Regions from separate parts of the Duganella sp. AC917 genome, predicted to be linked through region 3. Evidence: predicted binding sites of a transcription regulator. Region 3 holds the regulator's gene; each other region holds the start of a gene.
What was found. The regulator sigma-54, encoded in region 3, starts transcription at its own class of promoters, with help from an activator protein. The targets are predictions, from matches to a motif close to TGGCANGNAANCTGCTTT.

Region 1 (9,643 bases), 2.6 Mb from region 3:
CGACGCCGGCGTGCGGTTGTCGGGTCTGCTGCTCAAGCTGTTGCCGCTGTGACCGTAAAAAACGCGGACGAAAAAAAACGGACCGAGGTACGCCGCCAGGGTCCGCCAAGATTACACAGCCGCCGTGTCAGGATTTGCCCTCGGTGCTGACTTTCCGGCGGCTGCCCATTGCCAGGCCCGCGAAGCCCAGGCCCATGATGGCCAGGGTGCCCGGTTCCGGCACCGCCACCGCGCCGAAGCTTTGCGACGAGTCCACCTTCAGGAACGGCACCGTGGTCGGCGTGGTGCCGTCCCACATCATCGTCGGGCGGAAGAACGACGGCACGTTGGTGGTGCCGGTGACCATGTCCTGGAAGATCGAGCCGGTGACGATGTCGAGGTAGGCCGGATCGACGTAATCGATCATGAAGCGCGAATCGAACGAGCCGGTGCCGACCGTGCCGCTGGCGGTGAAGCTGGCGTCGTTGAACACCAGGTGGCCCGACAGGATGATGATGCCGTCGCCGTCGGTGTCGCCCGGCGAGGTGCCGCAGCCGGTCGAGGTCGAACCGGTGCCGTAGCAGCGCACGGTGGCGCCGCCGTTGCCGGGCACCGCGCGGCTGCTGCCGGGGCCGGCGGTGATGCGGTCGAAGTAGATGGCGATGTTTTGCACGCCGGCGCGCAGCGGATCGACGTCCATCGCCACCGACTGCGATGGCGGCATCGCGAAGTGGGCGGTGGTCGGCGTCTGGCTGTCGACCAGCTCCTGGAAGCGCACCACCTTGCTGATTTCAAATGTCGTGTTCAGGCCGCCAGGGGTGACGATGGCGGGCGTATTGCTGTTCGACATGGTGCCGATGACCATCTGCGAGCGCAGCTCGGTCAGGTAGGGCGCGCTGCCGCCGGGGCCGACCGTGATGCCGGGGATGAAGCCGGTGGCCAGCCCGGTGTCGGTGACGTTGGTCCACAGGTCGGCGTAGGTGCTGTAGGCGCCACTGCCGGTGACATCGAGGCCCACAGTGGGGCCGGCGCTGGCGGTGAGCGGGGCGGCCAGCGCGGTGGCGATGGCGGCGGCGGCCAGTGCGGGTTTGATGAGGTTCATGTGTGTGCTCCCTGGAGTTGACGGAGCCCGGAAATCGGGATCGTACCGGCTATACAGCAAAACCCTTGCCAAGCAAGGTGAACCGTAAGGAATCAAGCACTTGCGCCACGCCGCTACTTCACCCTTGCAACTAATGTAAAAAAATCCGTCAAGAAAAAAACGGACCGCGGGCATGGCACCGGGTCCGTTGAAAACCGCGGAAAAGGATGCCGTCGTTGCGACGGCAAATCAGCAGGCGGGGGTGGTTTTGCGGCGTTTGCTCAGCGCCAGCCCGGCCAGGCCCAGCCCGATGATGGCCACGGTGCCGGGCTCCGGCACGGCGGCGAACGATTGCGACGAGTCCACCTTCAGGAACGGCACGGTGGTTGGCGTGGTGCCGTCCCACATCGAGGTCGGTGTAAAGAATGACGGCACATTGGTGGTGCCGGTGAAGCGGTCCATGAACACCGAGCCGGTGACGATGTCCAGGTAGGCGGGATCGACATAGTCGATGATGAAGCGGGTGTCGAACGAACCGGTGCCGACGGCGCCGCTGGCGGTGAAGCTGGCGGTGTTGAAGATCAGATGGCCCGACAGCACCATGACGCCGTCGCCGTCCGCGTCGGCGCCGCCGCCGCAACCGTTGGCGCCGCCGCCGGTCACGCCGGTGCCGTAGCAGCGCACGGTATCGACGCCGTTGCCGGGCACGGCCTGGCTGGGGCCGCCCGGTGTGATGCGGTCGAGGAACACCGCGAAGTTCTGCACGCCGGCGCGGGTGGGGTCGATGTCCATCGCCGCCGACTGGCTGGGCGCCAGCCCGAAGGTCGCGGTGGTGGCGTTTTGCGACGTGACCAGTTCCTCGAAGCGCACCACCTTGGTCAGCTCGAAGCTGGTGTTCAGGCCGGCCGGCGTGACAACCGCGCCGACGTTGCTGTTGCTCATGGTGCCGATGACGGTCTGCGTGTGCAGCGTGGTCAGGTACGGCGCGATGCCGCCCGGACCGCCGACGGTGGCGCCGGGCACGAAGCCGGTGACCACGGCGGTGTCGGTGATGTTGGTCCACAGGTCGGCATACGTGGTATAGGTGCCGGTGCCGGTGGGATCGAGGCCGACGACCGGTGCGGACAACGCGGCGAATGGCGTGGCCAGCGCGGCGGCCAGGATGGCGGCGGCAGGTTTGTAATAGTTCATAGCTGTTCCCCAAGAAATAGAAGACCCTGGAAATCAAGGTCGCGCCATCACTTGAGCAAAAGCCCTGCCAGCGGTAGCGAAGCCTGTGTATTCAAGGGCTTGCGTCGCGATGTGTGTTGCAGGTCGAAAAGTGCGTAAAAAATTCCGGCACTTGCTTGCTCTAGCTCAGCTCGCTTGCTTTTACTGTCGAGGTCGCTTTGATTTTGCGCGCCGGAATCCCGCCCCAGATCTCGCCGGCGCCGATGCGGGTGTCCTTGATGACCACCGCGCCGGCCGAGACGATGGCGTTGTCGCCGATGTGCACGCCCGCCATCACCACCGCCTTGGCGCCGATGGTGACGGTGTCGCCGATGACGACCGCTTTGAGCTCGAGCCGGCTGCCTTCGATCACATGCGCGAAGATTGCCGCGTCGTGGCCGATGATGGTGTTGCTGCCGATGCGCGTAAGCGGCGGGTCGAGCAGGGCGCCGGCGCTGTAGGTGTTGGCGCCGAGCCTGGCGCCGAGCGCCAGGTAGATCAGCCGCACGATCGGCACCGGGATGAAGTGCGTGCGGATCAGCGAATTGAACAGCAGCAGGTAGAACAGGATATTGACGTTGGCGGCCAGTTCGTCGCGCGAGTGTTCCAGCACCTCGCCCTCGCGCAGCGGCATGAAGAACAGGAAACAGCGATAGACGGCAAAGGCCGCCAGATAGGTCAGCAGCACGGCCGCCAGCAGCAGCGCCACGCCGCGAAAATCGCCCAGCGGCAGGTCGCACAGCAGCAGCGCGGTGGCGCCGATGCCCAGCGCCAGTATCACCGTCAGCAAGCCCAGGAAGACGGCGATCTGCAACGGCTTGATGGCGCGCATCAGCGGCTCCCCGCCATCGGTCCGACCAGCAGTTGCCGCAGCGGCTTGCGAACCGAGCGCGCCGTCGCTGCCTCGCCGGCGCCGATGCGGCCCATGAACACGGCCGTCTCCCAAGCCTGCTTGCCCACCAGCAGCTCGCCCTGTTGCGCCAGACCGGCCGCGCGCTGCTGCATGCCCGGCGTGGCGGAAAACACGCGGCCCTCGCGTACGTAACGGGAAAAGATCAGCGGCGTCAGCTCCGGCTGCAATTGCAGGCCTTGCGCGGTGGCCGTCAGCCAGAAGCGCTGCATGGCCCGGCCCGCCGCGACGTAGTCGTCGATGCGCCGCGGGCGGCGCTGCGCGGTGAGCACGAAGTGGGCCGCGCAGGCCAGGCCGGGGATCAGGTCCATCTGCAGGCGCGGCGCCACCGTGCCGGCCAGCCAGGTGTTGAAGAACGCCACGCGGCGCCAGTCGCGCATGATCCAGCGCATCAACCTGGCCGTCATGGCGTCCACGCCCAGCGCCTGGTCGGGCATGCGGTCCTCGCTATAGCGGGCGTTCCATTCGATGACGGCCTGGTGCACCTGGTGCGCCTCCGGCATCGTCAGCCGCAGCTTGGCGTTGCGGTACATCAAACGCGCAGCCGCCAGGCGCCGGGGGCCTTCGAGCCAGGTCACGCCAAAGCCCGACGGCAGTGTGGCGGACAGCGCGGTCTTTTCGGCCGCCGTCAACGGGCGCCGGCTCAGCGGCCGGCGCTGCACGCTGCGCGACAGGATAACGTCCGCCAGCGGATCGGCTTCACGCGCGGGCGCCGGCACGAAGTCGACGATGAAGGTGGGGCGCGCCTCGGGGGCCTCCTGCCGCCGCGCCGCCTGCATCGCCAGCGCGAAGGTGCTGGCGGCGATGGCCATCGTTTCCAGCAGCGCGCCCAGCGAGATCTGGCTGGGGTGGCCGTCCAGGTCGTAGACGCAGTGGTCGCGCGTGTCGCGGCCGTGTACGATCAGGCGGCGGGTGTCGAGGATTTCGAAGCGCCACGGCTGGGTGTTGTCGCCGCTGGGCGCCCAGCGCGCCAGCTCGAGTATCTGTTCCAGCGTGGCGTCCAGATTCTGTTCCATTTTGCTCATTATTCGTCTCCGCGTCTCCGCGTCTCCGGGGCGGCGTCGCTTGGCCAGCATCATCGCCGGCATGGCAATCGACGTCGCACTGATAGCCGCGTCTGCCTACCGGCGGCTCAAGGAGTTTGGACAGATGAGTTAAATCAAAAGTTCCGCAAAAAGTTTGTGATAGGCGAAAAAAAAGCCGGTTCCTGGGAACCGGCCTTGGCCACTCAATCCATCAACAACAACCGCCGCGCTTGCCGGCGCCGCCGTAGCGCGCCTCCTGGCGCTCGCGGAAGAATTCCTCGTACGTCATCATCGGCTCATCGGGATGGGTGGCTTCCCGATGGCTGACATAGGTGTCGTAGTCCGGCAGGCCCATCATCAGGCGCATGCTTTGCCCGAGATAGCGGCCGGCCTTGGCGATGTCGCCCAACATCATTGCACCTTGGGCGCCAGCACCATCGGACTTTCCATGGCGGTGGGCTTGCTGCTGGCGCGCGCCAGCATCACGGTGCGGATGCCGAACACCAGCACGCTGAGCACGACGATGACAAAGAAACCGGCCAGCGACGCGTCGAGGTAATCGTTGAACACGATCTGGTGCATCTGCGCCACCGACTTGGCCGGCGCCAGCAGCTTGCCCTCGTCGAGCGCGGCCTGGTACTTCGACGCGTGCGCCAGGAAACCGATTTTCGGATTGGCGTCGAAGATTTTCTGCCAGCCGGCCGTCAACGTGCACAGCAGCAGCCAGATGGTCGGCACGATGGTGACCCAGGCGAACTTGCCGCGCTTCATCTTGAACAGCACGCAGGTGCCCAGCATCAGCGCGATCGCCGCCAGCATCTGGTTGGCGATGCCGAACAGCGGCCACAAGGTGTTAATGCCGCCCAGCGGATCGACCACGCCCTGGTACAGGAAGTAGCCCCAGGCCGCCACGCACAGCGCGGTCGCGGTCAGGTTGGCGAACACGTTCTCGGTCTTTTTCATCGACGGCACGAAGGCGCCCAGCAAATCCTGCAGCATGAAGCGGCCTGCGCGGGTGCCGGCGTCGACGGCGGTGAGGATGAACAGCGCCTCGAACAGAATCGCGAAGTGGTACCAGAAGGCCATCATGGCCTTGCCGCCGATGACGTTCGACAGGATGTGGGCCATGCCGACCGCCAGCGTGGGGGCGCCGCCGGCGCGCGAGATGATGCTGTGCTCGCCAACATCCTTGGCGGTTTGCGTCAGCATTTCCGGCGTGACGTAGAAGCCCCACTGCGAGATCGCCGCAGCGGCGGACTCGGCGGTGGTGCCGATCAGCGCGGCCGGGCTGTTCATGGCGAAGTAGATGCCCGGCTCGATGGTCGAGGCGGCCACCAGCGCCATGATGGCAACGAACGATTCCATCAGCATGGCGCCGTAGCCGATGAAGCGGGCGTGGCTTTCATTCTCGATCATCTTGGGCGTGGTGCCCGACGAGATCAGCGCGTGGAAGCCGGACACGGCGCCGCAGGCGATGGTGATGAACAGGAACGGGAACATCGAGCCCGACCAGACCGGGCCGCTGCCGTCGATGAATTGCGTGAACGCCGGCATTTTCAGGTAAGGCGCGACAAACAGGATGCCGACCGCCAGGCCGACGATGGTGCCGATCTTGAGGAAGGTCGACAGGTAGTCGCGCGGCGCCAGCAGCAGCCACACCGGCAACACCGAGGCGACGAAGCCGTAGCCGATCAGCATCCAGGTCAGCTCGGTGCCGGTGAAGTTGAACATCGGCGCCAGCGCCGGATTTTCCTGCACGTACTGGCCGCCGAAGATGGCCGCCATCAACAGCACAAAGCCGATGATCGACACCTCGCCGATGCGGCCGACACGGATGTAGCGCGAATACACGCCCATGAACAGCGCGATCGGAATCGTCATCATCACGGTGAAGCTGCCCCATGGCGAGCCGGTCAGGGCCTTGACCACGATCAGCGCCAGCACCGCCAGGATGATGACCATGATCATGAAGGTGCCCAGGAGCGCGATCATGCCGGGGATCTGTCCCAGTTCCGATTTGATCAGGTCGCCCAGCGAGCGGCCGTCGCGGCGCATCGAGATGAACAGCACGATGAAGTCCTGCACCGCGCCGGCGAACACCACGCCGGCCAGTATCCACAGCATGCCGGGCAGGTAGCCCATCTGCGCGGCCAGCACCGGGCCGACCAGCGGACCGGCGCCGGCGATGGCGGCGAAGTGGTGGCCGAACAACACGTATTTATTGGTCGGCACGTAGTCGAGGCCGTCGTTGAGCTTGGCGGCCGGCGTCATGCGCTTGTCGTCGAGCCCCAGCACCTTGTCGGCGATGTACAGGCTGTAGTAGCGGTAGGCGATCAGGTAGACGCACACGGCGGCGATGACGATCCAGATCGCGCTGACGGACTCGCCGCGCTTGAGCGCCACCACGCCCAGCGCGGCGGCGCCGCACAAGGCCAGCGCCGCCCAGCCGAGCTTGCTGGCCAGGGTCTGGGGTGTGGTTGTGGGTAATGATTTCATGCTTCCTCCAAGGTAATCCTGCACTTCGTCTGTGCCGCCCTGCTTGACCGGGTTGACCATTGTCAACTCGGCATCGTGGCAGCTTATACAGAGTATTCATGAAGCTGATAACGGGCGCAAGCGCAGCACTACGCAGGCGCGCTAGGTAGTACTACGTACGGCCGCGCGCGCGCGGAGGCGTAGAATCGCGCGGATCGGATTAACGGATGGGCGGTCTCTCATGAAGTTGCGGCAAAAAGTCATATTCCTGGCCATCACGCCGCTGATCCTGGCGCTGTGCGCGATCGCGCTGGCGGTGCGGCACCAGTCGGTGTTGCTGGCGCAGCAGCAGCGCGACACCATCCAGCAAGCGTATCTGAGCAGCAAGGAGGCCGAGCTCAAGCACTACGTCGCGCTGGCCTCGCATTCGATCTCGCACCTGTACAATTCCGGCCGCAACGACCCGGCGACGTTGGAGGAGGCCAAGCGCATCCTGTCGTCGCTGAGCTACGGCGACGACGGTTATTTCTTTTTGTACGATATGAGCGGCAACACCCTGATGCATCCACGCCAGCCGGAGCTGGTCGGCCGCAACCTGTTCGAACTGCGCGACGCGCTGGGCCGGCCGACCATCCAGAACCTGCTGCAGCGCGCCCGCGCCGGCGGCGGGCTGGAGCGCTACATGTGGATCAAGCCGTCGACCCGCAAGCCCGTGGCCAAGCTCGGCTACGTGGTGGCGATGCCGAACTGGGGCTGGATGATGGGCACCGGCATCTATCTCGACGACGTCGACCGCGCGCTGGCCAAGATCGACATCCAGCAATCGGGCAACATCCACAACACGATGCTGTGGATCGCCGCCATCGCCATCGCCGCCTCGGTGACGGTCGCCAGCAGCGGGCTCGCGCTGAACATCAGCGAATTCCGCGTCGCCGACGCCAAGCTTAAAGCGCTGGCGCAGCGGGTGGTCGAATCGCAGGAACAGGAGCGGGCGCGGCTCTCGCGCGACCTGCACGACGGCATCAGCCAGTGGCTGGTATCGATCAAGCTGCAGATCGAGGCGGGCATGATCCGCTTGTCGTCGGACAAGCCCGAGCAGCGGCAGGCCGCGCACGCGGTGTTCGAGCACGCGGCCGGGCAACTGAGCAACGTGATGGGCGAGGTGCGGCGCATCTCGCACAACCTGCGTCCGGCCATCCTCGACGACCTGGGCCTGGCGGCGGCATTGCACCACCTGGGGCAGGAGTACACGCTCAGCAGCGGCACGCCGGTGCGCTTCGAGGCCAGCGGCGTCACCGACGGCCTGGCCGATGTCGCCAACACGGTGCTGTTCCGCATCGCCCAGGAGGCGCTGACCAACATCGAGCGCCACGCCGGCGCCAGCGCCATCGAGATCGGCCTGACCGGTGACGGCAAGGGCGTGAACCTGCGCATCAGCGACGACGGCGTCGGCTTCGACGCCGAGGGCATCGCGCTGCATCCCAAGCACGGCATCGGCCTGCGCAATATGATGGAGCGGATCGACGCCATCGGCGGGCGCTTCGAGCTGGTGTCGTCGGCGGACGGCACGGTGCTGAGCGCCTACGCCGCCAACAATAGCTGAACAAAGCCGCCGCAACGGCTAATATGAATCAACCCTGCATTTTATTGAGTACCGGAAGAAGCAAGCGATGACCCCTACAATCAAAATCCTGCTGGTCGACGACCATCCCCTGGTGCGCGACGGCCTGCGCGCGCGGCTGGAAGCGATGCCGCAGTTCGAGGTGGTGGCCGAGGCCGGCGGCGCGGCCGAGGCGCTGGAGCAGGCCGCCCAGTGCGCGGTCGACCTGGTGCTGATGGATATCAATATGCGCGGCACCAACGGCATCGAGGCGACCGCCCAGTTCAAGCAGGCGTTCCCGCACATCGCCGTGCTGATCCTGTCGATGCACGACAAGCTGGAATACGTGTCGCAGGCGATCCAGGCCGGCGCGCGCGGTTACGTGCTCAAGGACGCGCCGGGCAAGGACATCGTCGTTGCCATCGAGACCGTCATGTCCGGCGGCATTTATTACAGCGCCGCGCTGGCGCGCCAGCTGGCGCAGCCGCAGAACCAGGACAACCAGCTGACCTCGCGCGAGCACGAAGTGTTGCGTCACATCGCCAACGGCGAATCGAACAAGCAGATCGCCCGCGCGCTCGACCTCAGCGTGCGCACCGTGGAAACGCACCGGCTCAACATCAAGCGCAAGCTCGGCATCGAAGGGCAGGCCGAATTGATCCGTTTTGCCGTCCAACACGCCCAATAACGTAACTTTCACCATGATTCTTTGTTTGCATGCAACAAAATCGAGCCGAAGCTCTAATACTGTTGAGCAATTTCTAATATTCCGTGTTTGTCCGGCAATATCTGATATATTCTAATTGCTTAGAAAATTGCAATTGTGTAAAAAGAAAAATGTTTTCGTGTGCAGTCAGTTGTTCCTATACTGGTCATATTGCAAATTACACTACTGCCCCATGGTATTGGTTTGCCCCGTCATAGTCGAACGATGCTGCTCGTACAACCCTCGATGAGAAATTGATGTCCGCGCCAGATACTAGCCCGTTTCCCCTGGTGGAATTCCAAGCGGTGTCCAACGCTCGCAACGAGTGGGTGGCGCTTGCTTTCGAATTATCCGCCGACGCGGGCGACGCCTTCCAGTCCACGCTGACGTTGTTCAGAACCCCCGACGTTTTCGCCGCGTTGGCGCCGCTCGACTGCATCGTGCCGGTGCCCGATCCGGCGACGCTGGAACTGTCGCAACTATCGAGCCTGCCGCCCGGACGCGTGATCCTGCGCGTGCCGGCCGAACCGTGCGCCGACGTGCCGGTGCAAAAGAAGCTCGCCACGATCGCCGAGGCCGGCTATCGCATCATGATCGAAGGCGTCACCGCCGGTTCGACCGCCACCTTGTGCGGCGCCACCTCGCTGATGGTGGACGC
Region 2 (9,643 bases), 1.0 Mb from region 3:
CCGGGGTTCTTTTCGCCTTTCCCTCACGGTACTGGTTCACTATCGGTCGATTACGAGTATTTAGCCTTGGAGGATGGTCCCCCCATATTCAGACAGGATTTCTCGTGTCCCGCCCTACTTGTCGCACGCTTAGTTCCACACATCGCATTTCACATACGGGGCTATCACCCGCTATGGCTCCTATTTCCAGAGGATTCTGTTATGCGTCGTGCTAAAACGTGCAGGCTCTTCCCATTTCGCTCGCCACTACTTTGGGAATCTCGGTTGATTTATTTTCCTGCAGCTACTTAGATGTTTCAGTTCGCCGCGTTCGCTTTGCATACCTATGTATTCAGTATGCAATGACCTAAAAGGCCGGGTTTCCCCATTCGGAAATCTGCGGATCAAAGCTTGTTTGCTAGCTCCCCGCAGCTTATCGCAAGCTACTACGTCCTTCATCGCCTGTAATCGCCAAGGCATCCACCATGTGCACTTATTCACTTGTCCCTATAACGTTAGCCCCTTGCGACTAAACAAAGGAGCGGTTATAGAAATAAGAAGTACTACGTTGTTGCGTTTGTTGATACATACAATCATTACCCATCGCACCCACCTGTCGGTGTTTGCGATCAATAAAAATTTACTTACTTCTTCCAGATTGTTAAAGAACGTACAGCACTTGATCTCTAAAAGATCAAACATAAACATACGCACATCGCGTTGCTTGCATTTGAACTTTTTGGTGGAGGATGACGGGATCGAACCGACGACCCCCTGCTTGCAAAGCAGGTGCTCTCCCAGCTGAGCTAATCCCCCTGAGATTTACTACTAGGGTAAAACTGGTAGGGCTGGTTGGACTCGAACCAACGACCCCCGCGTTATCAACACGGTGCTCTAACCAGCTGAGCTACAGCCCCAAATGCTGTTCTTTATATTGACAGTCGATAAGTGTGAACGCTTGAAGAAGAGTGCTACTCTAGAAAGGAGGTGATCCAGCCGCACCTTCCGATACGGCTACCTTGTTACGACTTCACCCCAGTCACGAATCCTACCGTGGTAAGCGCCCTCCTTGCGGTTAAGCTACCTACTTCTGGTAAAACCCGCTCCCATGGTGTGACGGGCGGTGTGTACAAGACCCGGGAACGTATTCACCGCGACATGCTGATCCGCGATTACTAGCGATTCCAACTTCATGCAGTCGAGTTGCAGACTACAATCCGGACTACGATACACTTTCTGCGATTAGCTCCCCCTCGCGGGTTGGCGGCGCTCTGTATGTACCATTGTATGACGTGTGAAGCCCTACCCATAAGGGCCATGAGGACTTGACGTCATCCCCACCTTCCTCCGGTTTGTCACCGGCAGTCTCATTAGAGTGCCCTTTCGTAGCAACTAATGACAAGGGTTGCGCTCGTTGCGGGACTTAACCCAACATCTCACGACACGAGCTGACGACAGCCATGCAGCACCTGTGTGATGGTTCCCTTTCGGGCACTCCCAAATCTCTCCGGGATTCCATCCATGTCAAGGGTAGGTAAGGTTTTTCGCGTTGCATCGAATTAATCCACATCATCCACCGCTTGTGCGGGTCCCCGTCAATTCCTTTGAGTTTTAATCTTGCGACCGTACTCCCCAGGCGGTCTACTTCACGCGTTAGCTGCGTTACCAAGTCAATTAAGACCCGACAACTAGTAGACATCGTTTAGGGCGTGGACTACCAGGGTATCTAATCCTGTTTGCTCCCCACGCTTTCGTGCATGAGCGTCAGTTTTGACCCAGGGGGCTGCCTTCGCCATCGGTGTTCCTCCACATATCTACGCATTTCACTGCTACACGTGGAATTCTACCCCCCTCTGCCAAACTCTAGCCTTGCAGTCTCCATTGCCATTCCCAGGTTGAGCCCGGGGATTTCACAACAGACTTACAAAACCGCCTGCGCACGCTTTACGCCCAGTAATTCCGATTAACGCTTGCACCCTACGTATTACCGCGGCTGCTGGCACGTAGTTAGCCGGTGCTTATTCTTCAGGTACCGTCATTAGGCCTCTGTATTAGAAAGACCCGTTTCTTCCCTGACAAAAGAGCTTTACAACCCGAAGGCCTTCTTCACTCACGCGGCATTGCTGGATCAGGCTTGCGCCCATTGTCCAAAATTCCCCACTGCTGCCTCCCGTAGGAGTCTGGACCGTGTCTCAGTTCCAGTGTGGCTGGTCGTCCTCTCAGACCAGCTACTGATCGATGCCTTGGTAGGCTTTTACCCTACCAACTAGCTAATCAGATATCGGCCGCTCCAGGAGCATGAGGTTCTTGCGAATCCCCCACTTTCATCCTTAGATCGTATGCGGTATTAGCGTAACTTTCGCTACGTTATCCCCCACTCCAGGGTACGTTCCGATATATTACTCACCCGTTCGCCACTCGCCGCCAGGTTGCCCCGCGCTGCCGTTCGACTTGCATGTGTAAGGCATGCCGCCAGCGTTCAATCTGAGCCAGGATCAAACTCTTCAGTTTAATCTCTGTTACTTTTGCCGTTTTACCGGCACTCTTATTGCTAAGAGGTCGCTCACTCAAAATACTGACAGGCCACTACTTTCGTAGCGCCTATTTCATTACTTCTTGTGAACATTTGATATTTTAAGTTTCACGCAACCCGAAGGCTGCATGTGCACTTTCATCAAACGTCCACACTTATCGACTGTTAATTTTTAAAGAACTTTGTTTGGTACTGCTTGCACGCTTGACAAATCGTTTTGTTCGTCAGCGCAGAAGAAAGAGTATGAAGCGTTTCGCTTATTTCGTCAACCCCTCAGCCACTTCTTCTTCACTCGTTTCGGGTCGCATTTACATGCGCCGTTTTGCGAGGAGGCGAACTATAGCAAAGACAGGATTGGGCTGACAAGGTTTATTTTTGCGCTGGCGCGCTCAACGCTGCGCGTTGTGCTGGGATGGTGCTACATTGAGGTCCAGAGCCGAGAACGGCCACCGGAGACCGAGACAAATGGAACGCCACACCGCGCCACATCTGAGCACGGCATGGGAAGACACCATGCCGCTGATTATCGAAACCTCGCACCGCCGATCCCGGCAGTACGGACTGAGTCCGGACTCCGCTGCGGACCTGAGCCGCGTACCCACCGTCGACCTCTCGCTGCTGCTGGAACAAAACCGCCTGCTCCACACCCACGCGGTGCCGGCGATGGAAACGCTGTACCAGCAGATCGTCAATACCCACAACATGGTGCTGTTGACGGACGCGCAAGGCGTGATCGTCCATTCCCTCGGCGATGACGACTTTCTGGAGAAAGCCAATCGCGTCGCGCTGCAGCCCGGTGCCGCCTGGTCCGAGCAGAGCAAGGGGACCAATGCCATCGGCACGGCGATCGCGGAGCAGGCTCCGGTACTTGTCCACGCGGAACAGCACTATCTGACCGCCAATCACTTCCTCACCTGCTCTGCCGCGCCGATTGCCGATCACCAGGGCAACGTGATCGGCGTGCTCGACGTCTCCGGCGACCAGCGCAGCTTTCACAAGCACACCATGGCGCTGGTGCGCATGTCGGCATTGATGATCGAGAACCAGCTGTTCTCCGCCACGTTTGAGGATTCGATCACGCTGCACTTCCATGCGCGCCCGGAATTTATCGGCACGTTGATGGAAGGAATCGCCTCCTTCAGTCCCGGCGGTAGGTTTCTTGCCGCCAACCGAAATGGCCAGTTCCAGCTCGGGCTGTCGCCGGCGGAACTGCAGTCGCATACGCTCAGCTCACTGTTCGGCCTGCCGCTGTCGGCGCTGTACGAACACTATCGCGCGGCCTCGCCGGGTCTGCTCAATTTGTGCATGCATAGCGGCGTGCGGGTGGCGGGGCGAGCGCAGCTTCGGCTGAGCAAAGGCGTGTTCCAACAATCGCTGAGCCCGGACAAAACAGAACGAACCGAGCGGCCCAGCGCCACCCAGTCCGCAGCCGCCAAGCGCCGCCTGTCCGGGCTGCGCTATCTGCGCACCGGCGACCCGCAGCTCGAATTGGTGATCGACAAGGTTACCCGCGTGCTCGGCCACGACATCCCCATCATGATCATGGGTGAGACCGGCACCGGCAAGGAGTTGCTGGCGCAGGCGATCCACAACGACTCGCCGCGCGCCATGCGTCCTTTTATCGCGGTCAACTGCGCCTCGATTCCGGAGACGCTGATCGAATCCGAACTGTTCGGCTACGAGGACGGTGCTTTCACCGGTGCGCGCAAGAAAGGCGCCGTCGGCAAGATTTTGCAGGCAAACGGCGGCACGCTGTTCCTCGACGAGATCGGCGACATGCCGTACAGCCTGCAGGCGCGTCTGCTGCGCGTGCTGCAGGAGCGCGTCGTCACGCCGCTCGGCAGCGACAAGTCGATACCGGTGAATGTGGAGTTGATCTGCGCGACCAATCACAATCTGCGCGAGCGCATCGCCAAGGGGCTGTTCCGCGAGGATTTGTATTACCGGCTGAATGGACTGGTGGTGAAGCTGCCGCCGCTGCGTGATCGCACCGATCTGGAAAGCGTGGTCAGGAAGATTCTCGCCACCGAGGCGGAGGGTGGCAGGTATCGCGTGTCCGACGAGATTCTGCGGCTGTTCCGCCGCCATCGTTGGCCCGGGAATTTTCGGCAGCTGACCAATCTGTTGCGCACCGCCGTGGTCATGGCCGGCGACGAACAGGAAATCTGTCTGCGCCATATGCCCGACGACTTCCTGGATGACGTTGAACAGGATGACGAACAAACGCCGCCGCAGTGGAGCAACGACGGCGTCGACAGCAACCTGGAAACAATGGAGATACATGCAATCAACAAAGCGCTGGCGGCACACGGCGGCAACGTCTCCGCCGCCGCGCGCGCCCTCGGCATCTCGCGCAATACGATTTACCGAAAAGTGCCGAATCTGAAATAAGCCGACTACGCCTGCAGCTTCAACTGCGACACCTCCTCGTCGGTGAACAAGCGCGAGCGCGTCAGGAAGCGCTTGCCGGTGCCGTTGTCGAGCGAGAACATGCCCCCGTTGCCCGCGACGACGTCGATGATCAGCTGCGTGTGCTCCCAGTAGGCGAACTGTTCGCATCCCATGTAGAACGGCGCGCCGTCCAACTCGCCTAAAAACACGTCGGTATCGCTGATGTTGAACTCTCCCGCCTGGTAGCACATAGGCGCGCTGCCATCGCAGCAGCCGCCGGACTGGAAGAACATCAACGGCCCATGCCGGTCGCGCAACGCGGCGATCAGCTCGAGCGCCGCCGGCGTGGCCGTGACCCGGGCGATGGCCACGCTCATAATCAGAAGAAACCCAAGGCGTTAGGGCTATAGCTGACCAGCAAGTTCTTGGTCTGCTGATAGTGATCCAGCATCATCTTGTGATTTTCGCGGCCGATGCCCGATTGCTTATAGCCACCGAACGCGGCATGCGCCGGATACAGGTGGTAGCAATTGGTCCAGACACGGCCGGCCTGAATCGCTCGGCCGACACGGAAGGCGCGCGAACCGTCGCGCGTCCACAGACCAGCGCCCAGACCGTAGAGCGTGTCGTTGGCGATGCGCAACGCGTCGGCCTCGTCCCTGAAAGTCGTGACCGACACCACCGGTCCGAAAATCTCTTCCTGGAAGATGCGCATCTTGTTGTCGCCCTTGAACACGGTCGGCCGCACGTAGTAGCCGTCCTTCATGTCGCCGCCCTGCACGTTGCGCTCGCCGCCGGCCAGCAACTCGGCGCCCTCCTGCTTGCCGATGTCGATGTACGACATGATTTTTTCCAGCTGCTCCTGCGACGCCTGCGCGCCGAGCATGGTGGAAGCATCGAGCGGATTGCCCTGCTTGATCGCGGCCACGCGGGCCAGCGCCCGCTCGATGAATTTCTCGTAGATCGATTCCTGGATCAGCACGCGCGACGGGCAGGTGCACACCTCGCCCTGGTTCAGCGCGAACATGGCGAAACCTTCCAGGCATTTGTCGAAGAAGGCGTCGTCGGCGTCCATGACGTCGGCAAAGAAGATGTTCGGCGATTTGCCGCCCAGCTCCAGCGTGACCGGGATCAGGTTCTGCGCGGCGTACTGCATGATCAGGCGGCCGGTGCCGGTTTCGCCGGTGAAGGCGATCTTGGCGATGCGCTTGTTCGATGCCAGTGGCTTGCCCGCCTCCAGGCCGAATCCATTGACGACATTCAACACGCCGGGCGGCAACAAGTCGGCGATGATTTCCAGCAGCACCATGATCGACGCCGGCGTTTGCTCGGCCGGCTTGAGCACCACGCAGTTGCCGGCAGCCAACGCTGGCGCCAGCTTCCACACCGCCATCAGGATCGGGAAGTTCCATGGAATGATCTGGCCGACGACGCCGAGCGGCTCGTGGAAGTGGTAGGCGTAGGTTTCCGAATCGATCTGCGCCACCGAGCCCTCCTGCGCGCGGATGCAGCCGGCGAAGTAGCGGAAATGATCGATCGCCAGCGGAATGTCGGCGGCGGTGGTTTCGCGGATCGGCTTGCCGTTGTCGATGGTCTCGGCCGTGGCGATCAGCGCCAGGTTGGCCTCCATGCGGTCGGCGATTTTGTTGAGGATATTGGCGCGCTCGGTTTGCGAGGTCTTGCCCCAAGCCTCCTTCGCGGCATGGGCGGCGTCGAGCGCCAACTCGATGTCTTCAGCGGTCGAGCGCGCCACTTCGCAAAACACCTGGCCGGTGATCGGCGTGATGTTGCCGAAGTATTCGCCCTTGACCGGCGCGACAAACTTGCCACCGATGTAGTTGTCGTACCGTGGCTTGAATGGATTGACTACGCCGAGCTTGCTGATGTCTGCGAGATTCATGTCGTCCTCTTTCTGATCTGGTTATGTGGTGTTAGTGACCACCTTGCTTTCGCAAACACCGTGCCAGCCGCGTTCACAGGGAGGGCTGGCGGTTTGGCCCCAGCCCGCCTGTCACAGTGTTCAGTTTTGACACACCGCTGGAGCAACCGCGACGCAGTTTTTCCTTCGGACAGGTATATTGCAGGCTGCCCTTCCGGAGAAAACATGAAGCGTTCCCCAATTCAACTTAATGCCGTCGCCGCGCTGTTCGCGGTTGGCGCTTCCAGCCTGGCCACGGCCGCCGATAACGCCGACGCCCCGGTCGAGGTGGTCGTCGTCAGCGCCACGCGCGTCGGCCACACCGTGTTCGACATGCCGGCCGCGATCGACGTGGTCGACGCCGCACGCATCCACGAATCGCAGGCGCGGGTGAACGCCTCCGAGGCGCTGGCGGCGGTGCCCGGCCTGGTGGCGCAGAACCGCCAGAACTACGCGCAAGACTTGCAAATATCCTCGCGTGGCTTCGGCGCGCGCTCGACCTTTGGCGTACGCGGCGTGCGGCTGATCGCAGACGGCATCCCGGCCAGCATGCCGGACGGCCAGGGTCAGGCGGCCACCTTCAATCTCGACATGGCCGAACGCATCGAAGTCTTGCGCGGCCCGTTTTCCGCCATCTACGGCAACCACTCGGGCGGCGTGATCCAGATGTTCACGCGCGATGGCGAGGGCGCTCCCACAATTGAAACGAGTTTGACCGCCGGCAGCTACGGCACCCGCAAGGCCGACCTCAATGCGCAAGGCAAGCAAGCCGGTGTGGGCTACGTGCTGGACGCTTCCCGCTTCGAAACCGATGGCTACCGCGCGCATAGCGCCGCCACGCGCGACCAGGCATTTGCGAAGCTGACCGTGGAGCCGATGGACAACGCCAAGCTGACCATCGTTGCCAACGCGCTGCGCCAGGACGATACGCAAGACCCGCTCGGCGTCAGTTGGGCCACCTACCAGCGCGACCCGCGCGCGGGCGAAATCGACGCCACCGACACCCAGGTGCCGAAGCGCACGCTCGCCGACCGCTACAACACCCGCAAGAGCATTGACCACACGCAAGTCGGCGCCACGTGGGAGCAGCGCTTCGGCCAGGACCGGCTGCGCGTGACGGCCTACGGCGGCAATCGGGAAGTGATCCAGTATCAAGCGTTCTCGCGCGGCTTCCAGGCGCCGCCGACCCACTCGGGCGGCGTCGTCAATTTCGACCGCGATTTCTATGGCACCGACCTGAGCTGGATGCATGTCAGCCAGCTGGCCGGCGGCAAGCTGAGTACGACTGTTGGCGTCGAATACGGTCGTTCCACCGATGGCCGAACGGGATATGAGAACTTCATCGGCGCCGAGTTCGGCGTGAAGGGCGTACTGCGCCGCGACGAGCAGGACAAAGTCTCCAATCTCGATCCGTATGTGCAAGCCGAATGGCAATCCGGCGCCTGGATGCTGAGCGCGGGCCTGCGTCGCAGCAACGTGAAGATTTCCGTCGACGACCGCTTCCTGAGCAATGGCAACGACAGCGGCAGCCTGGAGTACGGTCACACGACGCCGGTGCTGGGCGTGCTGTACCGTGTGTCGCCGATGCTCAACGTCTACGCCAGCGCCGCGCGCGGTTTCGAAACGCCGACGCTCAACGAACTGTTCTACTCGGGCACCGGTGGCGGCTTCAACTTCGGGCTGCAACCGGCCAAGAGCACGCACCTGGAAGCGGGCGTCAAGAGCAAACTGGACGAGCGCACCAGCATCAACGCCGCCGTGTTCCAGGTCCGCACGAGCGATGAAGTGGTGGTCGATAGTAGCGGCGGCGGCCGCACCAGCTATCGCAACGCCAGCAAGACCTTGCGGCAGGGTTTGGAAGTGTCGCTCGATTCGTCGTGGCGCTATGGTTTGAGCACGCGCGTAGCGCTGACCAGCTTGCGCGCGATCTACGATCAGAGCTATGGCGCGGTCCTGGAAGGCAGCCGCCTGCCTGGCGTACCGAACGCCAACGCTTATGCGGAACTGGCGTGGAAGGATAGCGGCGACCGCTACGGCGCCGCGCTGGAAGCGATCGCCGGCAGCAAGATTTACGCAGACGACGGGAACGCTGATCAGCCCGCACCGGGTTACGGCATTCTGAATGCACGTGTCGGCGCCAGACAGCAGTGGCGCGGCTGGCGCTTCAAGCAGTTTGTGCGGCTGAATAATCTGCTGGATAAAAAATACGTCGGCTCGGTGATCGTCGGCGATACGAACAAGCGCTATTACGAAGCCGCGCCGCAACGCAATTGGTTGATGGGTGTCAGTGCGCAATACCAGTTCTAAGGCGAACGAAGGAACCGTGGGGCGGATCGGGCGGAACGCCGTAATCCGCCATGCATGCGCCTACGCGGCTTTCTCCACCAGCCTGTCGAGCAAGCGCTCCCGATTGTTCATCACGAAATCGACAAAAACCGGCTCTTTAACGGCCAATCGCACCAGCCCCGGCAGCATCAAATAACAATATCCCGCAACCTTTCGCACCGCCTCGTCATTACGCAACGCCGCCCGCGTGATCGACGCCGAGCTTCCGCCCAGCATGGGCGCAATGGTCGCGCGATGCTTGTCCAATATCGTTGAAACCGTTCCGGTCAGTTTTTCCGCCAATCGGCTGTGCTCGCTGGTGTCACTCATGTCAACGCTCCCGTAAAGTAGTGGAATCCGAATCTTGCCTCGACGGGCCTTGTCCAGTTATGTGTTTGCGCAAACGTGCACAAAATGCGTTAAGGTGAACGCCTCATATAGGAATATCCTCATGCCCAAGCAAGCCGCCCAAACGTATGACGCGATCGTTGTCGGCA
Region 3 (9,643 bases):
CCTCGAGATCCAGAAAGTGGACGGCAAGCCTTTATCCAAGGCTGCCATTGATGAACGGCTCAATACCCTGCTGGCCGATCTGCAAATCGAAAAGCTGCGCGAAAACCAGGCGCTGTCGCTGTCCGGCGGCGAGCGCCGCCGTGTGGAGATCGCCCGCGCGCTGGCCACCAACCCGCGTTTCGTGCTGCTGGACGAACCTTTCGCCGGGGTCGACCCGATTGCCGTGATTGAGATCCAGCGCATCGTGCGCTTCCTCAAGGAGCGCAATATCGGCGTCCTCATTACCGATCACAATGTGCGCGAGACGCTGGGCATTTGCGACCGCGCGTATATCATCAACCAGGGCTCGGTTCTGGCTTCAGGCCGGCCGGACGACATCATCGCCGACGAGTCGGTCCGCCGCGTGTACCTGGGTGAACATTTCAGAATGTAATAGCGCCCCATGAAACAGTCATTGCAACTGCGCACGTCGCAGCACCTCGCGCTGACACCTCAGCTGCAACAGTCGATCCGTCTGCTGCAGCTGTCCACGCTGGAGCTGCACCAGGAACTGGAGCAGCTGCTCACCGATAATCCCTTGCTCGAACGTCTGGACGATCCGCTCGACCGCTCGCTGCGGCTGCTGTCCGACGGCGCCATCAGCCAGCAGGCGCCATCCGGCGAGGCGCCGCCCGAAGGCCCGCCGAACCAGCAGGACGCGCCGGCCCCGGCCGACGCCGACAACTACGACGGCCCGGCCGCCGATACCGAAAGTACCAGCAGCGAAGCCGATGTCGACTGGAGCGACGCCGGCCGCAGCAAGGCGCCCGACGACGAGGACGCGCGCCCGCAACTGGAGGCCAACCACTGCACCCTGCGCGAGCACCTGATGGAGCAGATGCGCGTGACCGTGCTGGAGATGCGCGACCGCGCGCTGGTCGAGCTGATCATCGACGCGCTCGACGAGAACGGCTACCTGGAGGAGCCGCTCGAAGAAATCCACGCGCGCCTGCCGGAGGAACTGGAAGTCGACATCGACGAACTGCGCACGGCCTTGTCGATGCTGCAAAGCTTCGACCCGATGGGCGTGGGCGCGCGCAACGCCTCCGAGTGCCTGGCGCTGCAGATCAAGCGCCTGCCCGGCATCGCGCTGGTGACGCGGCGCATGGCGCTGACCATCGTCGAAAACCATCTGACGTGGTTCGCCCAGCGCGATTTCAACAAGCTGAAGAAGGCGCTCGTGTGCGACGACGAGGATCTGCGCGAGGCGCAAGCCGTCATCCGCCTGTGCAATCCGCATCCCGGTTCGGCGTTCGCCTCGGACGTGTCCGATTACGTGGTGCCGGACGTGATCGTCAAGAAGTCGCGCAGCGGCTGGCAGGTGAGCCTGAATAACGACGTCATGCCGCGCCTGCGGGTCAACGCCATGTACGCCAACCTGCTCAAACAGGGCAAGGGCGAGGGCGCAATGGGGGCCCAGCTGCAGGAGGCCAAGTGGCTGATCAAGAACATGCGCCAGCGCTTTGACACCATCCTGCGGGTAGCCCAGGCGATAGTAGAAAGACAAAAGAACTTTTTCTCGCACGGCGCCGTCGCCATGCGCCCCCTTGTGCTTCGCGAAATTGCTGATACACTGGGTTTACACGAGAGCACTATTTCTCGGGTAACGACTCAAAAGTACATGCTGACGCCGCACGGCATGTTTGAGTTGAAATATTTCTTTGGTAGCCACGTCGCCACCGAAGCGGGCGGTGAAGCAAGTTCGACGGCGATACGGGCACTCATTGTTCAATTGACAGGAGCTGAAGACCCTAAAAATCCTTTATCCGACAGTAAGATTGCGGACATGCTGGGGGAACAAGGCATGGTGATTGCGCGACGGACTGTTGCCAAATATCGCGAAGCGTTGAAAATCCCTCCCGTTAGTCTCCGCAAGTCTTTGTAGTGACTTGGTCACTGTGCGCCCGGCCGCAATGGGCGCGGCACTGACCGTAAGCGACATTTATCTTTAGGAGCGTGTATGAATCTGACCATCAGTGGACATCATCTCGAAGTGACCGCGGCCATCCGCGAATACGTGCAGAACAAACTGGAACGTGTCACTCGTCACTTCGATCAAGTTATTGATATTGCTGTCATCCTGACTGTAGATAACCTTAAAGAGAAATCAAAACGGCAAAAGGCTGAAATCAACCTGCGCATGTCGGGTAAGACCGTCTACGTGGAAAGCCTGTCGCAAGACCTGTACGCCGCCATCGACACCCTGGTCGACAAGCTTGACCGTCAGGTCATGAAGTACAAATCCAAAGTTCAGCAGCACGGCCACGATGCGATCAAGCATCTCCCGGATAGCTACGAACCCGCTGCCGCCGCCCTATAACAACGGCCTCCGGCACCATCCAACAAAGGGCGCAAGGGCGCCCTTTTTTGTGTCCGCGATTTGTGTCCGGCTGCGATCTGGTGAAAATAATTTATCCCGTTTCGGCGGTAGAATGGCTTTTTTATCACGCGACGGCGGCATCATGAGCGAATTGGTCCACACCAGCATCATCAACGGCACCGGCTTTATCACGCTGGACCGGCCCAAGGCGTTGAACTCCCTGTCTTTGGTAATGCTGCGCGCCATCACGGCGGCGCTGCTGACTTGGCGTGACGACTCGGATGTCGAAGCCGTGGTCATCCGCAGCAGCAGCGAAAAGGCCTTCTGCGCCGGCGGCGACATCCGCTTCTTTTACGAGGCCGGCCGCGCCACGCCGCAAGCGGGCAGCGCGCTGATCGAAGATTTCTTCACCGAGGAGTATGCGCTCAATCATCTGGTGCACAGCTATCCCAAACCCTACATCGCGCTGATGGACGGCGTGGTCATGGGCGGCGGCATGGGCATCGCGCAGAGCGGGCCGGACAGCCGGGTGCGGATCGTCACCGAGCGCACGAAGATGGCGATGCCCGAGGTGAATATCGGCCTGTTCCCGGATGTGGGCGGCAGCTATTTCCTGTCGCGGGCGCCGGGCGGGCTGGGGCGCTATCTGGGCGTGACCGGCGTGACGATCGGCGCCGCCGATGCGCTGTATGCGGGACTGGCCGATCACTATGTGCCGTCCGACGAACTGGAGGTGCTGTACGCGATTCTGGAGGCTACCCCGGGCGCGGAGCTGGTCGAGGCGATCGCGGCCTTCGCCGAGCCGTTCAGGGGCGATGCCGGGGCAAGCAAGCTGGAGGCTGAGCGCGCGGCCATCGACCGTCACTTCGGCGCGGGGTCGGTGCCGGCGATCGTTGCGTCGCTGGAGTCGGACGCGAGCCCGTTCGCGCTTGAAACTGTGCGCACGATGGCGAGCCGGTCGCCGCTGATGATGTGCGTGACGCACGAGTTGATCGCACGCGGCGCGGCGCTGGAGATGGCCGGCTGCCTGCGCATGGAACGCGCGCTGGTGCGGCGCGTGTTTGAGCATGGCGAGGTCATCGAAGGCGTGCGCGCGCTGGTCATCGACAAGGACAACGCGCCGAAATGGAATCCGCCGTCGTTGGAGGCTGTGACGGGGGAAATGGTGCAGCGGCTATTCGAACCGGTGTGGCCGGACTATGCCCACCCGCTGCGACACCTTTAACCGTCCTCGCCGGACGCTACTGCTCGCGATGGCGCAATACCACGCGTTCGTTCGGATGGAAATACGCGGCCAGTTTCTCCGCCATGTACACCGACCGGTGCTGGCCGCCGGTACAACCCAGCGCCACCGTCAGATAACTCCGGTTGTCGGTCTTGAAGAACGGCAGCCACTTTTCCACAAACGCGCGGATGTCGCCCAGCATCTCGATGGCGCTCGGCTGGGCATCGAGGAAATCGATCACCGGCGTGTCGCGCCCGGTCAGCGGACGCAACGTCAAATCATAATAAGGATTCGGCAGCGCCCGCACATCGAACACAAAGTCGGCGTCCATCGGTACGCCCAGCTTGAAGGCGAACGATTCGAAGAACAAGGTCAGCGGCGCACCCTCGCTGGCGACCAGATCCTTGACCCAGGCACGCAGCTTGTTGGCGCTCAGTTCGGACGTGTCCACCACATGGCCCAACTGCTCGATGGCCGACAGCCGCTCGCGCTCTTCCATGATGCATTCGATCAAGGTGCGGCGCGCGGCCGGATTCTGGCCCGGGCGCAGCTCGTGCGACAGCGGATGGCTGCGGCGCGTCTCCGAGAAGCGCGCCACCAGCGAGTGCGTGTTTGCCGTCAGGAACATGACCTTGACGTCGTGTCCCTCTTCGCGCAGGCGCTTGACGTCGGCCGGCAGCGAGGCCAGCGATTCGGCGCTGCGGGCGTCGACCGCCACCGCCAGCGCCTGCAAGCCTTCCTCGGCCAGGGTCGAGACCAGGTTCGACAGCAACGCCGGCGGCAGGTTGTCGACGCAGTAGTGACCGGTGTCTTCCAGCACATTCAGGGCCACCGATTTGCCGGAGCCGGAGATGCCGGTGATGAGGACGATGCGCATGAATTTAATCTCCGCTCATGGCTTGCCGTTGGCGCTCCATGAACTCCTGTAATGTGTCGATGCCGCGCAATTGCAGTATCGTGTTGCGTACCGCGGCCTCCAGCAGCACCGCGATGTTGCGGCCGGCCGCGACGGGAATGACGACCTTGCGGATCGGCAGGCCCAGCACGTCCTCGGTCGGGAACTGGAACGGCAAGCGCTCCACTTCCTCCTCGGCCGCGCCACGGCGCACCAGATGCACGATCAGTTTCAGGCGCATCTTGCGGCGCACCGCCGTCTCGCCGAAGATCGCCTTGATGTCCAGCAAGCCCAGCCCGCGCACTTCCAGCAGATTCTGCAGCAAGGCCGGGCAGCGGCCCTCGATCATGTTCGGCGCGATGCGCGAAAACTCGACCGCGTCGTCGGCCACCAGCCCGTGCGAGCGCGAAATCAGTTCCAGGCCGAGCTCGCTCTTGCCGAGGCCGGAGTCGCCGGTGATCAGCACGCCCACGCCCAGCACGTCCATGAAGACGCCGTGCATGATGATGCGTTGCGCCAGCTTCTTGGAAAGATACACGCGCAGGAAGTCGATCACCTGTGCGGCAGGTAACGGAGTGGAGAACAGCGGGATGTTTTTTTCGTCGCAGATGGCGAGGATGTCGGGCGGCGTTTCCAGGCCCTGCGCGATGATCAGCGCCGGCGGGCCACCAGCGATCAGCTCGCCGATGACGTGGGCGCGCGTAAGTGCCTTCAGGCGCTGGTAGTAATTGATTTCCTGGTGCCCGAAAACCTGGATGCGGCCCGGGTGGATGGTGTTCAAGTGGCCGACCTGATCGGCGGCGGAGGCGACGTCGCCGGAGATCAGGCGCTCGCCGCCGGGAAAGCCGGCAAACCAGCCGAGCTGCAAACTCTCGCGATTGTCGTCGTAAAGCCTTTGTATCGTCAGCGGCGTTTGCAGCATGGGTCGTCTTTATCTCAAGGTTGGACTAAGGTGGAGCTACGTCCCTAGTTTAACCTATTGTCCAGCACCTCATGCTTGCAAGCCACTTCGGAGCCGGCTTGTCAGCCTGCCGCCTGCAGGCTCGGCATCCAGTTGATGATGCGCGAGTGCACCGATTTCGGGTCCGGGTCGGTGCTCAGCGCGGTGCGGAAGGCGTCGTCCGAGAACATCTCGGCGATTTCCGACAGGATTTCGAGGTGCTGCTGGGTGACGTGGTCCGGAATCAACAGGAAGAACAGCAGGTTGACCGGCTTGCCGTCGGGCGACTCGAACGGAATCGGCTCGGCCAGGCGGACGAACGCGGCCAGCGGCGATTTGAGGCTCTTCATGCCCTTGATGCGGCCGTGCGGCACGGCTACGCCATGACCGAGCCCGGTGGAACCGAGGCGCTCGCGCGCGAACAGGTTGTCCGAGACGGTGGAGCGGGCGATGCCGCAATTGTTTTCGAAGATCAGGCCGGCTTGCTCGAATGCCCGCTTCTTGCTGGAGACTTCCAGATCAAGCAGCACATTGTCGAGGGAGAGTATTTTGCTCAGGTTATTCATAAGACGATAAGAATGTTACGACGCACAAGGCGTGCCGCCGAATTATAGGCTTGTTTGTGCGCCGTGCAACATGAATTCGCTCGCGCCGGCGTTGCTTTGACGTCAGGCAGCCGGCGCGCTGGGCTGCCACGGGTGTTATTAAATATGCACCACAGAAAGCATTTGCTATTTATGCGTTATAAACTACGAAAACGCCGGTTTTTCGCTGCAAACCGCCGGGGTTTTCCGATTTTTCGCGTTTTTACGCCGATGCGCTCATTTCTTACAAAAGACGCATCATTGTTCACATCATTGAGCACATCATACGCCTGATTTTGGCTATTGACGTGCGCCGCGCAGGTTGGGCGGTTTCTGTGCCGTGCTGAAATTGCTGCGCCACGGATTGATGTCGAGACCGCCGCGACGGGTGTAGCGCGCGTACACCGCCAGTTGCTGCGGCGCGCATTCGCGCAGGATGTCGACGAAGATGCGTTCGACGCATTGCTCGTGGAATTCGTTGTGCTCCCGGAAACCGATCAGATATTTCAATAAACTTTCCTGGTCGATTTGCGGGCCGGCGTAGTGGATCTGCACGCTGGCCCAGTCGGGCTGGCCGGTGACCAGGCAGTTCGACTTGAGCAGGTGCGACACCAGTTTTTCCTCGACCGGCTCCTCGTCGTGCGCGGCCTTCAGTATTGCTGGCGACGGGCTGTAGTTGTCGACCTCGATATCGAGGCGGTCCAGCAGCAGCCCGTCGAGTTCGCCCATCGAGATCATGCCGAATTCCTCCGGCTGGGTGATAGTGATGTGGACGTTGGCGCCGGCGGCCTCGGTCAGGTCCTGTTGCAGCAGCGACTTGAGCGCCACCACGTTTTCCAGGCGGGTCTGGTTGAACGAATTGAGGTAGAGCTTGAACGATTTCGACTCGATGATGTTGGGCGAATCGGCCGGAAAGGTCACGCGGGCGATCGCCACCTGCGGCTTGCCGCGCTGGTTCAGCCACGAGATTTCGTAGGCGTTCCAGATATCGACGCCGAAGAACGGCAGCGTGCCGGCCAGGCCCAGCTCGTCGCGCTTGCCCTGGCGCGGGATCGGGAACAGCAGCTCCGGCGCGTAATCGGTGCGGTAGGCGGAGGTTTTTCCCAGCGGGGACAGGTCGACGGAGTTGGTCATGGCGGGCTTTGAAACGGTAAAGGTGAAATGGTAGCCTAATTTCACCCCGCGCGTTCCAAGCCCGCCAGGCCTTGCTAGCCCAGGAACAGCTTGTACACCGGATTGGCGCTCTCGTCCCAGTAGCGGTAGCCGAGCGTGGTAAGGAACTGCGCGAACGCGCCCATCTCCTCGGACGGCACCTGCAGGCCGATCAGGATGCGGCCGACGTCGCCGCCCTGGCTGCGGTAATGGCACAGCGAAATGTTCCAGTTCGGCGCCATGCTGTCGAGGAAGCGCATCAGCGCGCCCGGGCGTTCCGGGAACTCGAAGCGGTACAGCAGCTCGTCCTTGGCCAGTCCGCTCTTGCCGCCGACCAGGTGGCGGATGTGGGCCTTGGCCAATTCGTCGTGGGTCAGGTCCAAGGTCTTGAAATCATGCTCCTCGAACTTGCGCGCCAGCGCGCCCGACTCGCCACGGTCGGCGATCTGCACGCCGACGAACACGTGCGCCTCGTCCTTGTCGCTGATACGGTAGTTGAACTCGGTGACATTGCGCGGCCCCACCAGCGAGCAGAAGCGCTTGAAGCTGCCGCGCTGCTCGGGCAGGGTGACGGCAAACACCGCCTCGCGCGCCTCGCCCAGTTCGGCGCGCTCGGCAACAAAGCGCAGGCGGTCGAAATTCATATTGGCGCCGCAGGCAATGGTGATCAGCGTCTCGTTCTTGATTGGGTCCTTGGTCATTGCCGCGCGCTCGATGTAGGCCTTGGCGCCTGCGATGGCCAGCGCGCCGGCCGGTTCCAGGATGCTGCGGGTGTCGGTGAACACGTCCTTGATGGCCGCGCTGATGGCGTCGGTGTCGACGATGATGATGTCGTCGACCAGTTCGCGGGCGATACGGAAAGTTTCCTCGCCGACCAGGCGCACGGCGGTGCCGTCCGAGAACAGGCCGACATCGGCCAGGGTGACGCGCTCGCCGGCCTTGATGCTGCGCGCCATCGCATCCGAATCGATGGTCTGCACGCCAATGATCTTGATGTCCGGGCGGATCGCCTTGACGTACGACGCCACGCCAGAGATCAGGCCGCCGCCGCCGATGGCCACGAAGATCGCGTGGATCGGGCCGGAGTGCTGGCGCAGGATTTCCATGCCGATGGTGCCCTGGCCGGCGATCACGTCCGGATCGTCGAACGGATGGACGAAGGTCAGCTTCTGCTCCTGTTCCAGGGTCAGCGCGTGGTTGTAGGCGTCGGTATAGGACTCGCCGAACAGCACCACTTCGACGTCGGCGCCGCCGCGCGCCTTGACGGCGTCGATCTTGACCTGCGGGGTGGTGGTTGGCATGACAATCAGCGCGCGGCAGCCCAGCTTGGCCGCCGACAGCGCCACGCCCTGGGCATGGTTGCCGGCCGAGGCGCAAATGACGCCGCGCTTGCGCTGCGCGTCGCTCAGGTGGGCCATCTTGTTATAGGCGCCGCGAATCTTGAAGCTGAACACGCTCTGCATGTCCTCGCGCTTGAAATAAATTCGGTTCTCGTAACGCTGCGACAAGGTCGGCGCGAGTTCCAGCGGAGTTTCATCAGCGACGTCATAAACGCGCGCGGTCAGGATTTTCTTCAGATAGTCGATAGTCATAGTCTTCAAACAGTGATTCCAGAGGGCTGGAACCTTCGCCGGGGTCAAGTCTGTCATTCGGACACGAGCTGTGCTGTAACAGCGGCTACGGCACAGCTCGTGTCCGAATGACAGACTTGACCCCGGAAGGCTCCGCGGCGGGTCGATGCTAACTATCCGGCGGGTGACCGGGTCGGGCAGGGCGCGGGTCCGATGCCTGTAGGCAAGGACCGGGCGGTTCAATCGTGCGGTGTGCGGATCATTATAATGGACACTTTCTTCTCGTTAAAGAAACCGATGATCGAATCTGCAATCGCCTGGCTGCTCAACGTGCTCGCGGCGCCAGAAGTGGGCCTGACATCGGTCTTTCTCATCAGCTTTGTGTCGGCCACCCTGGTGCCGCTGGGCTCGGAGCCGGCGGTGTTTGCCGTCATCAAAGCCAATCCGGAACTGTTCTGGAGCGCGATTGCCGTGGCCACCGTCGGCAATACCTTGGGCGGTGCGGTCGATTACTGGATCGGCTACCAGGCCAAAACCACCTTCGCCAAGGAGCGCAAGAGCCGCTGGTTCCACTGGCTCGAGCGCTACGGCGCCAAGACCATGTTGCTGGCCTGGCTGCCCGGCATCGGCGATCCGCTGTGCACCCTGGGCGGCTGGCTCAAGCTGCCTTTCTGGCCCAGCCTGGCCTACATGTGCGTCGGCAAACTGCTGCGCTACCTGACCATGACGACCTTGTTGTTGTATGTGCCGGACGGCGTCTGGCACCGGATCGGGCAGATGTTGGGCTAATCTGGTGCAATGGATCGTATCGCCCGATGCGTTGGATTCTGAATTTCGTTCCGTTTTTAACGGCAATATTGAATTTTATAACACGTGATCGGGCTCATCCGCAAATTAATAGCGCAGGGCGGCCAACG

Region 1: ACZ0BA_RS14040 (PEP-CTERM sorting domain-containing protein) is a predicted target of sigma-54. The motif match lies at 1,135-1,152, and genes of this name have one in related genera.
Region 2: adh (aldehyde dehydrogenase) is a predicted target of sigma-54. The motif match lies at 6,852-6,869, and genes of this name have one in related genera.

The regions. Positions count from the first base shown of each region.
Region 1 is NZ_OZ409848.1:3,231,068-3,240,710, reverse strand. It holds gene ACZ0BA_RS14045 (glycosyltransferase) at 1-52, shown strand, start outside; gene ACZ0BA_RS14040 (PEP-CTERM sorting domain-containing protein) at 128-1,081, opposite strand; gene ACZ0BA_RS14035 (PEP-CTERM sorting domain-containing protein) at 1,310-2,251, opposite strand; gene ACZ0BA_RS14030 (acyltransferase) at 2,412-3,101, opposite strand; gene ACZ0BA_RS14025 (nitroreductase family protein) at 3,101-4,204, opposite strand; gene ACZ0BA_RS14020 (YbdD/YjiX family protein) at 4,416-4,616, opposite strand; gene ACZ0BA_RS14015 (carbon starvation CstA family protein) at 4,616-6,700, opposite strand; gene ACZ0BA_RS14010 (cache domain-containing protein) at 6,921-8,282, shown strand; gene ACZ0BA_RS14005 (response regulator) at 8,350-8,967, shown strand; gene ACZ0BA_RS14000 (EAL and HDOD domain-containing protein) at 9,243-9,643, shown strand, end outside.
Region 2 is NZ_OZ409848.1:4,788,109-4,797,751, forward strand. It holds rRNA gene ACZ0BA_RS20890 (23S ribosomal RNA) at 1-486, opposite strand, end outside; tRNA gene ACZ0BA_RS20895 (tRNA-Ala) at 720-795, opposite strand; tRNA gene ACZ0BA_RS20900 (tRNA-Ile) at 820-896, opposite strand; rRNA gene ACZ0BA_RS20905 (16S ribosomal RNA) at 960-2,490, opposite strand; gene ACZ0BA_RS20910 (sigma-54-dependent Fis family transcriptional regulator) at 2,978-4,903, shown strand; gene ACZ0BA_RS20915 (DUF779 domain-containing protein) at 4,909-5,280, opposite strand; gene adh (aldehyde dehydrogenase) at 5,283-6,803, opposite strand; gene ACZ0BA_RS20925 (TonB-dependent receptor family protein) at 7,008-9,128, shown strand; gene ACZ0BA_RS20930 (hypothetical protein) at 9,189-9,476, opposite strand; gene ACZ0BA_RS20935 (GMC family oxidoreductase N-terminal domain-containing protein) at 9,598-9,643, shown strand, end outside.
Region 3 is NZ_OZ409848.1:5,810,496-5,820,138, forward strand. It holds gene lptB (LPS export ABC transporter ATP-binding protein) at 1-433, shown strand, start outside; gene ACZ0BA_RS25440 (RNA polymerase factor sigma-54) at 443-1,924, shown strand; gene hpf (ribosome hibernation-promoting factor, HPF/YfiA family) at 2,000-2,359, shown strand; gene ACZ0BA_RS25450 (enoyl-CoA hydratase/isomerase family protein) at 2,502-3,584, shown strand; gene rapZ (RNase adapter RapZ) at 3,601-4,461, opposite strand; gene hprK (HPr(Ser) kinase/phosphatase) at 4,466-5,401, opposite strand; gene ACZ0BA_RS25465 (PTS sugar transporter subunit IIA) at 5,503-5,985, opposite strand; gene queF (NADPH-dependent 7-cyano-7-deazaguanine reductase QueF) at 6,304-7,137, opposite strand; gene ilvA (threonine ammonia-lyase, biosynthetic) at 7,212-8,747, opposite strand; gene ACZ0BA_RS25480 (YqaA family protein) at 9,024-9,515, shown strand.